Regions from separate parts of the Eubacterium sp. Marseille-QA0814 genome, predicted to be linked through region 2. Evidence: a T-box and tRNA genes for the amino acid it is inferred to sense, from the RefSeq annotation. Region 2 holds a T-box; the other regions hold tRNA genes.
What was found. The T-box of region 2 lies ahead of ileS (isoleucine--tRNA ligase). A T-box ahead of a tRNA ligase gene usually reads a tRNA of that ligase, here a tRNA-Ile.
Positions count from the first base shown of each region.

Region 1: it encodes a tRNA-Ile, which carries the amino acid that the T-box ahead of ileS (isoleucine--tRNA ligase) is inferred to sense. The anticodon was not compared.
Region 3: it encodes a tRNA-Ile, which carries the amino acid that the T-box ahead of ileS (isoleucine--tRNA ligase) is inferred to sense. The anticodon was not compared.

Region 1 covers NZ_CBCPMG010000001.1:43,181-46,455, forward strand. Annotated here, with positions in the region: rRNA gene ACQY63_RS00230 (23S ribosomal RNA) at 1-1,127, shown strand, start outside; tRNA gene ACQY63_RS00235 (tRNA-Asn) at 1,229-1,300, shown strand; tRNA gene ACQY63_RS00240 (tRNA-Glu) at 1,331-1,402, shown strand; tRNA gene ACQY63_RS00245 (tRNA-Thr) at 1,481-1,553, shown strand; tRNA gene ACQY63_RS00250 (tRNA-Ile) at 1,564-1,637, shown strand; tRNA gene ACQY63_RS00255 (tRNA-Val) at 1,688-1,760, shown strand; tRNA gene ACQY63_RS00260 (tRNA-Leu) at 1,788-1,871, shown strand; gene ACQY63_RS00265 (glycoside hydrolase family 25 protein) at 2,008-3,255, shown strand.
Region 2 covers NZ_CBCPMG010000001.1:2,567,230-2,570,504, forward strand. Annotated here, with positions in the region: gene ACQY63_RS11595 (hypothetical protein) at 1-141, shown strand, start outside; gene ACQY63_RS11600 (hypothetical protein) at 158-1,123, shown strand; T-box leader at 1,321-1,572, shown strand; gene ileS (isoleucine--tRNA ligase) at 1,711-3,275, shown strand, end outside.
Region 3 covers NZ_CBCPMG010000001.1:32,953-36,227, reverse strand. Annotated here, with positions in the region: gene ACQY63_RS00190 (ABC transporter ATP-binding protein) at 1-1,019, opposite strand, end outside; tRNA gene ACQY63_RS00185 (tRNA-Leu) at 1,088-1,171, opposite strand; tRNA gene ACQY63_RS00180 (tRNA-Val) at 1,199-1,271, opposite strand; tRNA gene ACQY63_RS00175 (tRNA-Ile) at 1,322-1,395, opposite strand; tRNA gene ACQY63_RS00170 (tRNA-Thr) at 1,406-1,478, opposite strand; tRNA gene ACQY63_RS00165 (tRNA-Glu) at 1,558-1,629, opposite strand; tRNA gene ACQY63_RS00160 (tRNA-Asn) at 1,661-1,732, opposite strand; rRNA gene ACQY63_RS00155 (23S ribosomal RNA) at 1,834-3,275, opposite strand, start outside.

The DNA of each region.
Region 1 (3,275 bases), 2.5 Mb from region 2:
GCAACTGTTTAGCAAAAACACAGGTCTATGCGAAACCGTAAGGTGATGTATATGGGCTGACGCCTGCCCGGTGCTGGAAGGTTAAGAGGAGAGGTTAGCGAATGCGAAGCTTTGAATTTAAGCCCCAGTAAACGGCGGCCGTAACTATAACGGTCCTAAGGTAGCGAAATTCCTTGTCGGGTAAGTTCCGACCCGCACGAAAGGCGTAATGATTTGGGCACTGTCTCAACAATGCATCCGGTGAAATTGAAGTACCAGTGAAGATGCTGGTTACCTGCGCCAGGACGGAAAGACCCCATGGAGCTTTACTCTAGCTTGATACTGGGATTCGATATTGTATGTACAGGATAGGTGGGAGACTAGGAAACGGGAACGCCAGTTTTCGTGGAGTCACCCTTGGGATACCACCCTTGCAGTATTGGGTTTCTAACATGCAGCCGTTATCCGGCTGGTGGACAATGTCAGGTGGGGAGTTTGACTGGGGCGGTCGCCTCCGAAAGAGTATCGGAGGCGCTCAAAGGTTCCCTCAGAATGGTCGGAAACCATTCGCAGAGTGCAAAGGCATAAGGGAGCTTGACTGTGACACCGACGGGTGGAGCAGGTACGAAAGTAGGACTTAGTGATCCGGTGGTATAAAGTGGGATTGCCATCGCTCAACGGATAAAAGCTACCCTGGGGATAACAGGCTTATCACTCCCAAGAGTTCACATCGACGGAGTGGTTTGGCACCTCGATGTCGGCTCATCGCATCCTGGGGCTGTAGTAGGTCCCAAGGGTTGGGCTGTTCGCCCATTAAAGCGGTACGCGAGCTGGGTTCAGAACGTCGTGAGACAGTTCGGTCCCTATCCGGCGTGGGCGTAGGATATTTGAGAGGAGCTGTCCTTAGTACGAGAGGACCGGGATGGACTGACCTCTGGTGTACCTGTTGCATTACCAAATGCATCGCAGGGTAGCCAAGTCGGGACGGGATAAACGCTGAAGGCATCTAAGCGTGAAGCCCCCTCAAGATGAGATATCCCATTCGTAAGAATTAAGACCCCTTGAAGACTACAAGGTTGATAGGTCAGAGGTGGAAGTGCAGTAATGCATGCAGCTGACTGATACTAATAGGTCGAGGGCTTATCCATGAAGGAAGGAAAGAGGAGTTATCTCCGGATGTGAAATTTTTCAGTGTGTGGTTTTGAATGTACAATGCATTCATAGTTCAGATAAAATCTGATGAAAATAATCCTCGATAGCTCAATGGTAGAGCACTCGGCTGTTAACCGAGGGGTTGTAGGTTCGAGCCCTACTCGGGGAGTTTTTTTGTACTATATGGTACGAAGGAAATGGCTCCTTGGTCAAGCGGTTAAGACATCGCCCTTTCACGGCGGTAACACGGGTTCGATTCCCGTAGGAGTCACGCAGACTAAAAGAATTTAGTGGCAAGAAAGACTTGGTTCTGCTGAGGAAGCAGAAGGGTTGAAGAAAAAATGAATAAGCCGATGTGGCTCAATTGGCAGAGCAGCTGATTTGTAATCAGCAGGTTAACGGTTCGAGTCCGTTCATCGGCTTTAAAGAAATGGACCTGTAGCTCAGTTGGTTAGAGCAACCGGCTCATAACCGGTCGGTCCTGGGTTCGAGTCCCCGCAGGTCCACTAAAAGAAGAAAAACTTAAAGAACCAGCAGATAGTAATATCAAAGAAAAGGGATCTTAGCTCAGCTGGGAGAGCATCTGCCTTACAAGCAGGGGGTCACAGGTTCGAGCCCTGTAGGTCCCACTAGGTTATCGAAAGATAATCAAGGAAGCCGGTGTGGCGGAACTGGCAGACGCGCAGGACTTAAAATCCTGTTGTGGCAACACAGTACCGGTTCGATTCCGGTCACCGGCATAAGAGATATCACCCATGTGATATCTCTTTTTTGTGTAATAGGAAATTCTCTAAAATTTATTGTTACACAAAATCTACTATGGATGCGAGTTGTCGCCAATACACGTAAATTATTTTAATAAATTAGGAGAGAAAAATGAAAAATAAACTATTAAGAAGAATTGCAACGGCAGCCGGAGTGCTAACTATGACATGTTTAGTGTTTGGCACTTCAACAAAAGCTTATGGAAAACAATTAAAGACAAATGTTACAATTACTAAGCTTTCTACAACAACAAAGGGAACAAAACTTCAGTGGAAGTCTAAAAAGAAATATGACAGATATATTGTTTATAGAAGCGTAAATAATGGAACATTTAAAAACGTCGATTATACTTCTTCTTTAGAATACATAGATGATGATATAGAGACAGGAGAAAAATATACATATAAAATCAGACCATTAAAGTATAAAAAGCATAATAAAAAATCTTATGGAAATTACTCGTATGTTTCAGCAGAAATAGTTGCAAAACCTCTAGGGGTTAAGGACGTAAGCGTTGTGGATTTTAAAGACTACAAGTTTGTAACATGGGATTTAAATGATAGTGCGTCAAGTTATGTTTTATATAGAAAAAAGAGTGGCGGTAAGTGGAAGTACATAACGGAATTAGCAGATGGTAACGGCTCCTATAAGGATTATGATGCTTCAAAGTCAAAAAAGTATCAGTATAGAATTGCTGTAGTAGAAAACATAAACGATACTATTTATAAAAGTGCTTATACAAAATCATCTTATGCCGGTAATTTAAAAGGTATAGATGTTTCATATCATAATGGAAGAATTAACTGGAAAAAAGTTAAAAAAGCTGGAATTACTTTTGCTATGATTAGACTTGGTTATGGAACAAAAAAAGGTGGCATTGTTGATAAGCAGCTAGATTACAATTATAAGAATGCAAAGAAAAATGGAATCAAGATAGGTTTATACCTTTATAGTTATGCTGACAATAACAAGGAAGCAAAAAATGAAGCTAAGTTTACATATAAAATGCTAAAAAGTTATGGCGACATTGATTATCCAATCGCTTTTGACTTTGAAAATGGATATAGAAATAAACGAAAGTACAAGAAATCCAATACAAATATAATCAAAACATATTGCGATTATTTGGAAAATAGAGGCTATGATACCAGTGTGTATTCTTACATGGACTTTTTGAAATATTCAGTGTATTACAAAAAGATATCTGACTATGGAGTATGGCTTGCAAGATGGACACATAATACAAAGAATTTTTATGATGGTGGTATTCCAAATGTTCAAATGTGGCAGTATTCTGACAGAGGAACTGTAAGGGGAATTAATTCAAGAGTAGATTTGAATTGGAATATAATAAAATAGTATTCGTATTCTTTTAATAT
Region 2 (3,275 bases):
TATGAAAAACCTATAATTGAAGTTACACGTTTTGACATAAATCAAAATATTATGGATGGCTGGGATGGTGACATTACCACAGTGGCTGATATTTCACAACCTGATGGTGGACCAACCACTCCGATAATAGATTTGGATTAGGAAAGGGGCAGATGTTATGAGAAAAGAATATAAAAAGATTATATCTACAGTGTGTGTTGTAACTTTAGTTGTAGGCTCCTTAACATTTACTAATAAACAAAATGTAGAAGCTGTGGGCAAAACCACAGCAGCTACATTCAATAAATCATTGAATCAAGGGATAAGCCTTTTAGCAGACGATACAGAAAATGGAACTTACACAGTGAAAGTTACATCCACATTGAACGGTGTGGAGTCAGAAGGTTCAGTATCTGACGCGGTAGAAGTTGTTTCAGTTTTAACTACAGATAATTCAGCAGTTGAAGGTTTCCAAATTAAAACAAATGGGGCTGATTCGAATATTGCTTTTAGAACTGTTTGTAAGGGACTAAACGTAGGAAGCGCTATTACAGCAAGTGATGGTAACACATATACTGTTAAACAATTTGGAATAATATATGCCCTGGATCCGAACCAAAGTGGCTATAGAAAAAATGATGCTTTAAACACAGCATATACAATTTTAAATCCAGATGTAGTTACAGGACAACAGTATTCTTACGAAGGAAAAATACAGTATGCCGGTAGTAATGTTACTTATGGCTTCCTAGCAAGTGATGGGGCAGTAATTAATAATTGGGATACTACTGATACAGAAAATACATATTATGTTGTAACAATGAATGGAATTAATCCACAGATTACAAATTCCATTTTTGTAAGATCATTTATAATAGCAACAGACACCACAGGAAATAATACAATCATTTACGGAAAGAAAACTGCTGTTATGTCGGTTGCAGAAGTAGCAGATTATTTATACCGCAACAGTAAAGCACAAAATTACTCAGGACATAAATATTTGTTTGAAAATATTTTAAGCAAGGTTGCTACAACCAATCCATATTTTAGAAACACAACACTTCCGTATGGCTGGGACAATAACTTGTTTACACCATCAAGCCCAACATATACTGTTACAGACGGAACGTTGGAAAATTAGAACAGGAGGTTAATATGTGTAAGGCAATAGATGCTGTTAACAAATATTATCAATAATTTAATTTTTTAAACTGTTAATATTTATAGAGAGCTCTTGAATTATTAATATTTATGTAGATTTCTTGAATTATTAGCATCTATAGTGGTTGACATTCTTAAATTAATTGACTAAAATAACAAATGTATAAAATTTAATGAAAAAAGACTTTGATAGAGACAGTAGTTTATCAGTGAACGTTTCAGAGAGCTTGACGTTGGTGGGAGTCGGGTATTAGTAGCAGATATATGAAAATCACTCTGGAGTTGCAGCCCGAAATGTTTTTTGACTTTTGTAGTTTATATTAATGTAGGCGCTGACGGTTTCTCCCGTTACAGAGAACACATATAAAGGGAATTCCCGAGTATGCTGTTAAAGGTGGTATAACGAAAATTCAGGCTTTCGTCCTTAACAGGGCGGAAGCTTTTTTACGTATGCGACTCATAGACCAAAGGTCTATGAGTAGACAAGGCTCATGCCCATACGTAGTGAGCAAATGATTAAACACTTAAATAGATAGCAATACTATATAAAAATGAAAGGAGTACAGAATGTACAAGAAAGTTTCAACTAATCTCAATTTTGTTGAGAGAGAAAAGCAGACAGAAAAGTTTTGGAAAGACAATGACATTTTTAAGAAAAGTATGGACAGTCGTAAGGAAGGAGAAACATATACATTTTATGATGGACCTCCAACAGCCAACGGTAAGCCACATATTGGACACGTTTTAACTCGTGTTATAAAAGATATGATTCCACGTTACCAGACAATGAAGGGCCATATGGTTCCAAGAAAAGCAGGTTGGGATACTCATGGACTTCCTGTTGAATTAGAAGTAGAAAAGATGCTTGGTTTAGATGGAAAAGACCAGATTGAAGAATACGGTCTTGTGCCTTTCATTGACAAATGTAAGGAAAGTGTTTGGAAATACAAAGGTATGTGGGAAGATTTCTCAGGTACTGTAGGTTTCTGGGCTGACATGGATAATCCTTATGTAACATACGATAACAACTATATTGAATCAGAATGGTGGGCTTTAAAAACTATTTGGGATAAAGGCTTATTATACAAAGGCTTCAAAATCGTTCCTTATTGCCCACGTTGTGGAACACCTCTTTCATCACAGGAAGTAGCTCAGGGTTACAAGGATGTAAAAGAACGTTCAGCAATCGTTAGATTCAAGGCAAAAGACGAGGATGCATATATTTTAGCATGGACAACAACACCTTGGACATTACCTTCAAACGTTGCTCTTTGTGTAAACCCAAATGAAGATTACGCAAAGGTGAAAGCAGCAGACGGCTATGTATATTACATGGCAGTTGCTTTATTAGATACAGTTTTAGGTAGCCTTGGAAATGAAGAAGAAGGTGTTAAACCATACGAAATTCTTGAAACATACAAAGGTAAAGAACTTGAAGGCAAAGAATACGAGCCATTATATGAATGTGCTCATGAAAAAGCTGAAAAGCAGCACAAGAAAGGTTTCTTCATTACATGTGATACTTATGTAACTCTTACAGATGGTACAGGTGTTGTTCATATTGCTCCTGCATTCGGTGAGGACGATGCCAATGTTGGACGTAACTATGACCTTCCATTTGTTCAGCTTGTTACTGAAAAAGGTGAAATGTCAGAAGAAACACCATTTGCCGGCTTATTTGTAAAGAAGGCAGATCCTGAAGTATTAAAAGATTTAGATGCAAGAGGTTTATTATTTGACGCACCTAAATTTGAACATAGTTATCCACATTGCTGGAGATGTGATACACCACTTATTTACTATGCACGTGAATCATGGTTTATTAAGATGACAGCAGTTAGGGATGATTTAATTAAAAATAACAACACAATTAACTGGATTCCTGAAAGTATCGGTAAGGGACGTTTCGGAAACTGGATTGAAAATGTTCAGGACTGGGGCGTAAGCCGTAACCGTTATTGGGGAACACCACTTAACATTTGGCAGTGTGATTGTGGTTGCATGCAGTCAATTGGCAGTCGTCAGGAACTTTTTGAAAAGTCAGGTGACGAAAAAGCTAAGACTGTTGAATTCCACAGACCTTACATTGATGAAATTACAATGCCATGTCCTGAATGTGGTGGCACAATGAA
Region 3 (3,275 bases), 2.5 Mb from region 2:
TTAAAGGAGACATTTTCAAAAGTAACTCTTCCCTTTACTTTTTCAAGCACAACGGGATTATTTATTTCTTTAATTGATGATTTTTCTTTATAAATTTTTTTGATTTTTTTATTTGACGCAATAGCTGACGAAAAACTGTTAGTAAGCCAGCCTAACATTTCCATTGGCCAAACTATATTATTTGAATACTCTACCATTGCACTTAACGAGCCAATTGACAAATTTCCGTCAATAACTATTTTTCCACCTACTAACAATGTTAATAGCGGAAGTATTTTTGTAACAACTGAAAAAAATGGATAATATTTCACGAAAACTTTTGATTGTTTCATGTTAAGTTCATAGTATTTATTATTATGAGATAAAAATTTTTTGATTTCATATTTTTCTCTCGCAAAAGCTTTTACCGTTCTTACTCCTGCAAGATTTTCTTCTGCAACTGTATTTAATTCTGCATTTTCTTCACTAATTTCTTCATAAACTGCCCCTAACTTTCTTTCCATAATTACTGCAATACATCCGCAAAAAATCATGGCAAGTGTTGGGATTATTGCCAACTTCACATTGATTCTATACATACAAAATAGAACAATTGCCGTATGTATTACCACCTCGATTAACAACATACTAACATAACTAAGCCCATCCCAGATTTTATCAATGTCATCCTTAACTCTAGACATTAATTCCCCTGTATCAGTTTTGTCAAAAAAATCTTCACTTAAATTCTGAATACGTACAAAAAGGTCCTTACGCATGGAACTTCCAATATCCGAGCCAAGACAATCAAAGGTGTATTCTTTAATGTATTGAAATATACATCTTCCCACGCCGATTAGAAAAATACCTAAAAGCAAATATTTTAACTCTGCAATATTTTTTCCTACAATTACATCGTCTATGATATGTTTTGTAAACTGTGGAGACATTAAATCAAGCGTTACAGCTATAATCATTGAAGTAATTGCTAAAAGATATTTTCCTTTATGTTCAAATATATAATTAGAAATTTTCTTCATTATTCCTCCTCTTTTTTGTTCTATTTTTGAGTACAAAAAAAGAGATATCACATGGGTGATATCTCTTATGCCGGTGACCGGAATCGAACCGGTACTGTGTTGCCACAACAGGATTTTAAGTCCTGCGCGTCTGCCAGTTCCGCCACACCGGCTTCCTTGATTATCTTTCGATAACCTAGTGGGACCTACAGGGCTCGAACCTGTGACCCCCTGCTTGTAAGGCAGATGCTCTCCCAGCTGAGCTAAGATCCCTTTTCTTTGATATTACTATCTGCTGGTTCTTTAAGTTTTTCTTCTTTTAGTGGACCTGCGGGGACTCGAACCCAGGACCGACCGGTTATGAGCCGGTTGCTCTAACCAACTGAGCTACAGGTCCATTTCTTTAAAGCCGATGAACGGACTCGAACCGTTAACCTGCTGATTACAAATCAGCTGCTCTGCCAATTGAGCCACATCGGCTTATTCATTTTTTTCTTCAACCCTTCTGCTTCCTCAGCAGAACCAAGTCTTTCTTGCCACTAAATTCTTTTAGTCTGCGTGACTCCTACGGGAATCGAACCCGTGTTACCGCCGTGAAAGGGCGATGTCTTAACCGCTTGACCAAGGAGCCATTTCCTTTCGTACCATATAGTACAAAAAAACTCCCCGAGTAGGGCTCGAACCTACAACCCCTCGGTTAACAGCCGAGTGCTCTACCATTGAGCTATCGAGGATTATTTTCATCAGATTTTATCTGAACTATGAATGCATTGTACATTCAAAACCACACACTGAAAAATTTCACATCCGGAGATAACTCCTCTTTCCTTCCTTCATGGATAAGCCCTCGACCTATTAGTATCAGTCAGCTGCATGCATTACTGCACTTCCACCTCTGACCTATCAACCTTGTAGTCTTCAAGGGGTCTTAATTCTTACGAATGGGATATCTCATCTTGAGGGGGGCTTCACGCTTAGATGCCTTCAGCGTTTATCCCGTCCCGACTTGGCTACCCTGCGATGCATTTGGTAATGCAACAGGTACACCAGAGGTCAGTCCATCCCGGTCCTCTCGTACTAAGGACAGCTCCTCTCAAATATCCTACGCCCACGCCGGATAGGGACCGAACTGTCTCACGACGTTCTGAACCCAGCTCGCGTACCGCTTTAATGGGCGAACAGCCCAACCCTTGGGACCTACTACAGCCCCAGGATGCGATGAGCCGACATCGAGGTGCCAAACCACTCCGTCGATGTGAACTCTTGGGAGTGATAAGCCTGTTATCCCCAGGGTAGCTTTTATCCGTTGAGCGATGGCAATCCCACTTTATACCACCGGATCACTAAGTCCTACTTTCGTACCTGCTCCACCCGTCGGTGTCACAGTCAAGCTCCCTTATGCCTTTGCACTCTGCGAATGGTTTCCGACCATTCTGAGGGAACCTTTGAGCGCCTCCGATACTCTTTCGGAGGCGACCGCCCCAGTCAAACTCCCCACCTGACATTGTCCACCAGCCGGATAACGGCTGCATGTTAGAAACCCAATACTGCAAGGGTGGTATCCCAAGGGTGACTCCACGAAAACTGGCGTTCCCGTTTCCTAGTCTCCCACCTATCCTGTACATACAATATCGAATCCCAGTATCAAGCTAGAGTAAAGCTCCATGGGGTCTTTCCGTCCTGGCGCAGGTAACCAGCATCTTCACTGGTACTTCAATTTCACCGGATGCATTGTTGAGACAGTGCCCAAATCATTACGCCTTTCGTGCGGGTCGGAACTTACCCGACAAGGAATTTCGCTACCTTAGGACCGTTATAGTTACGGCCGCCGTTTACTGGGGCTTAAATTCAAAGCTTCGCATTCGCTAACCTCTCCTCTTAACCTTCCAGCACCGGGCAGGCGTCAGCCCATATACATCACCTTACGGTTTCGCATAGACCTGTGTTTTTGCTAAACAGTTGCTTGGGCCAATTCTCTGCGGCCTACCTTCGTAGGCACCCCTTATCCCGAAGTTACGGGGCCATTTTGCCGAGTTCCTTAACAATGCTTCTTCCGTCGGCCTTAGGATTCTCTCCTCATCCACCTGTGTCGGTTTACGGTACGGGTACAATATACACAATAGCGGCTTTTCCTGACAGCCAGCTCACCAGCTTCGCTACTTATAACTTCGCTACACATCACGTCTTCAGATTGTAAGGCGGATTTGCCTGCCTTACTCCTACCTCGCTTGTACCGGTCTTTCCATTCCCGGCTCTGGCTTTCTGTCTGTGTCCCCA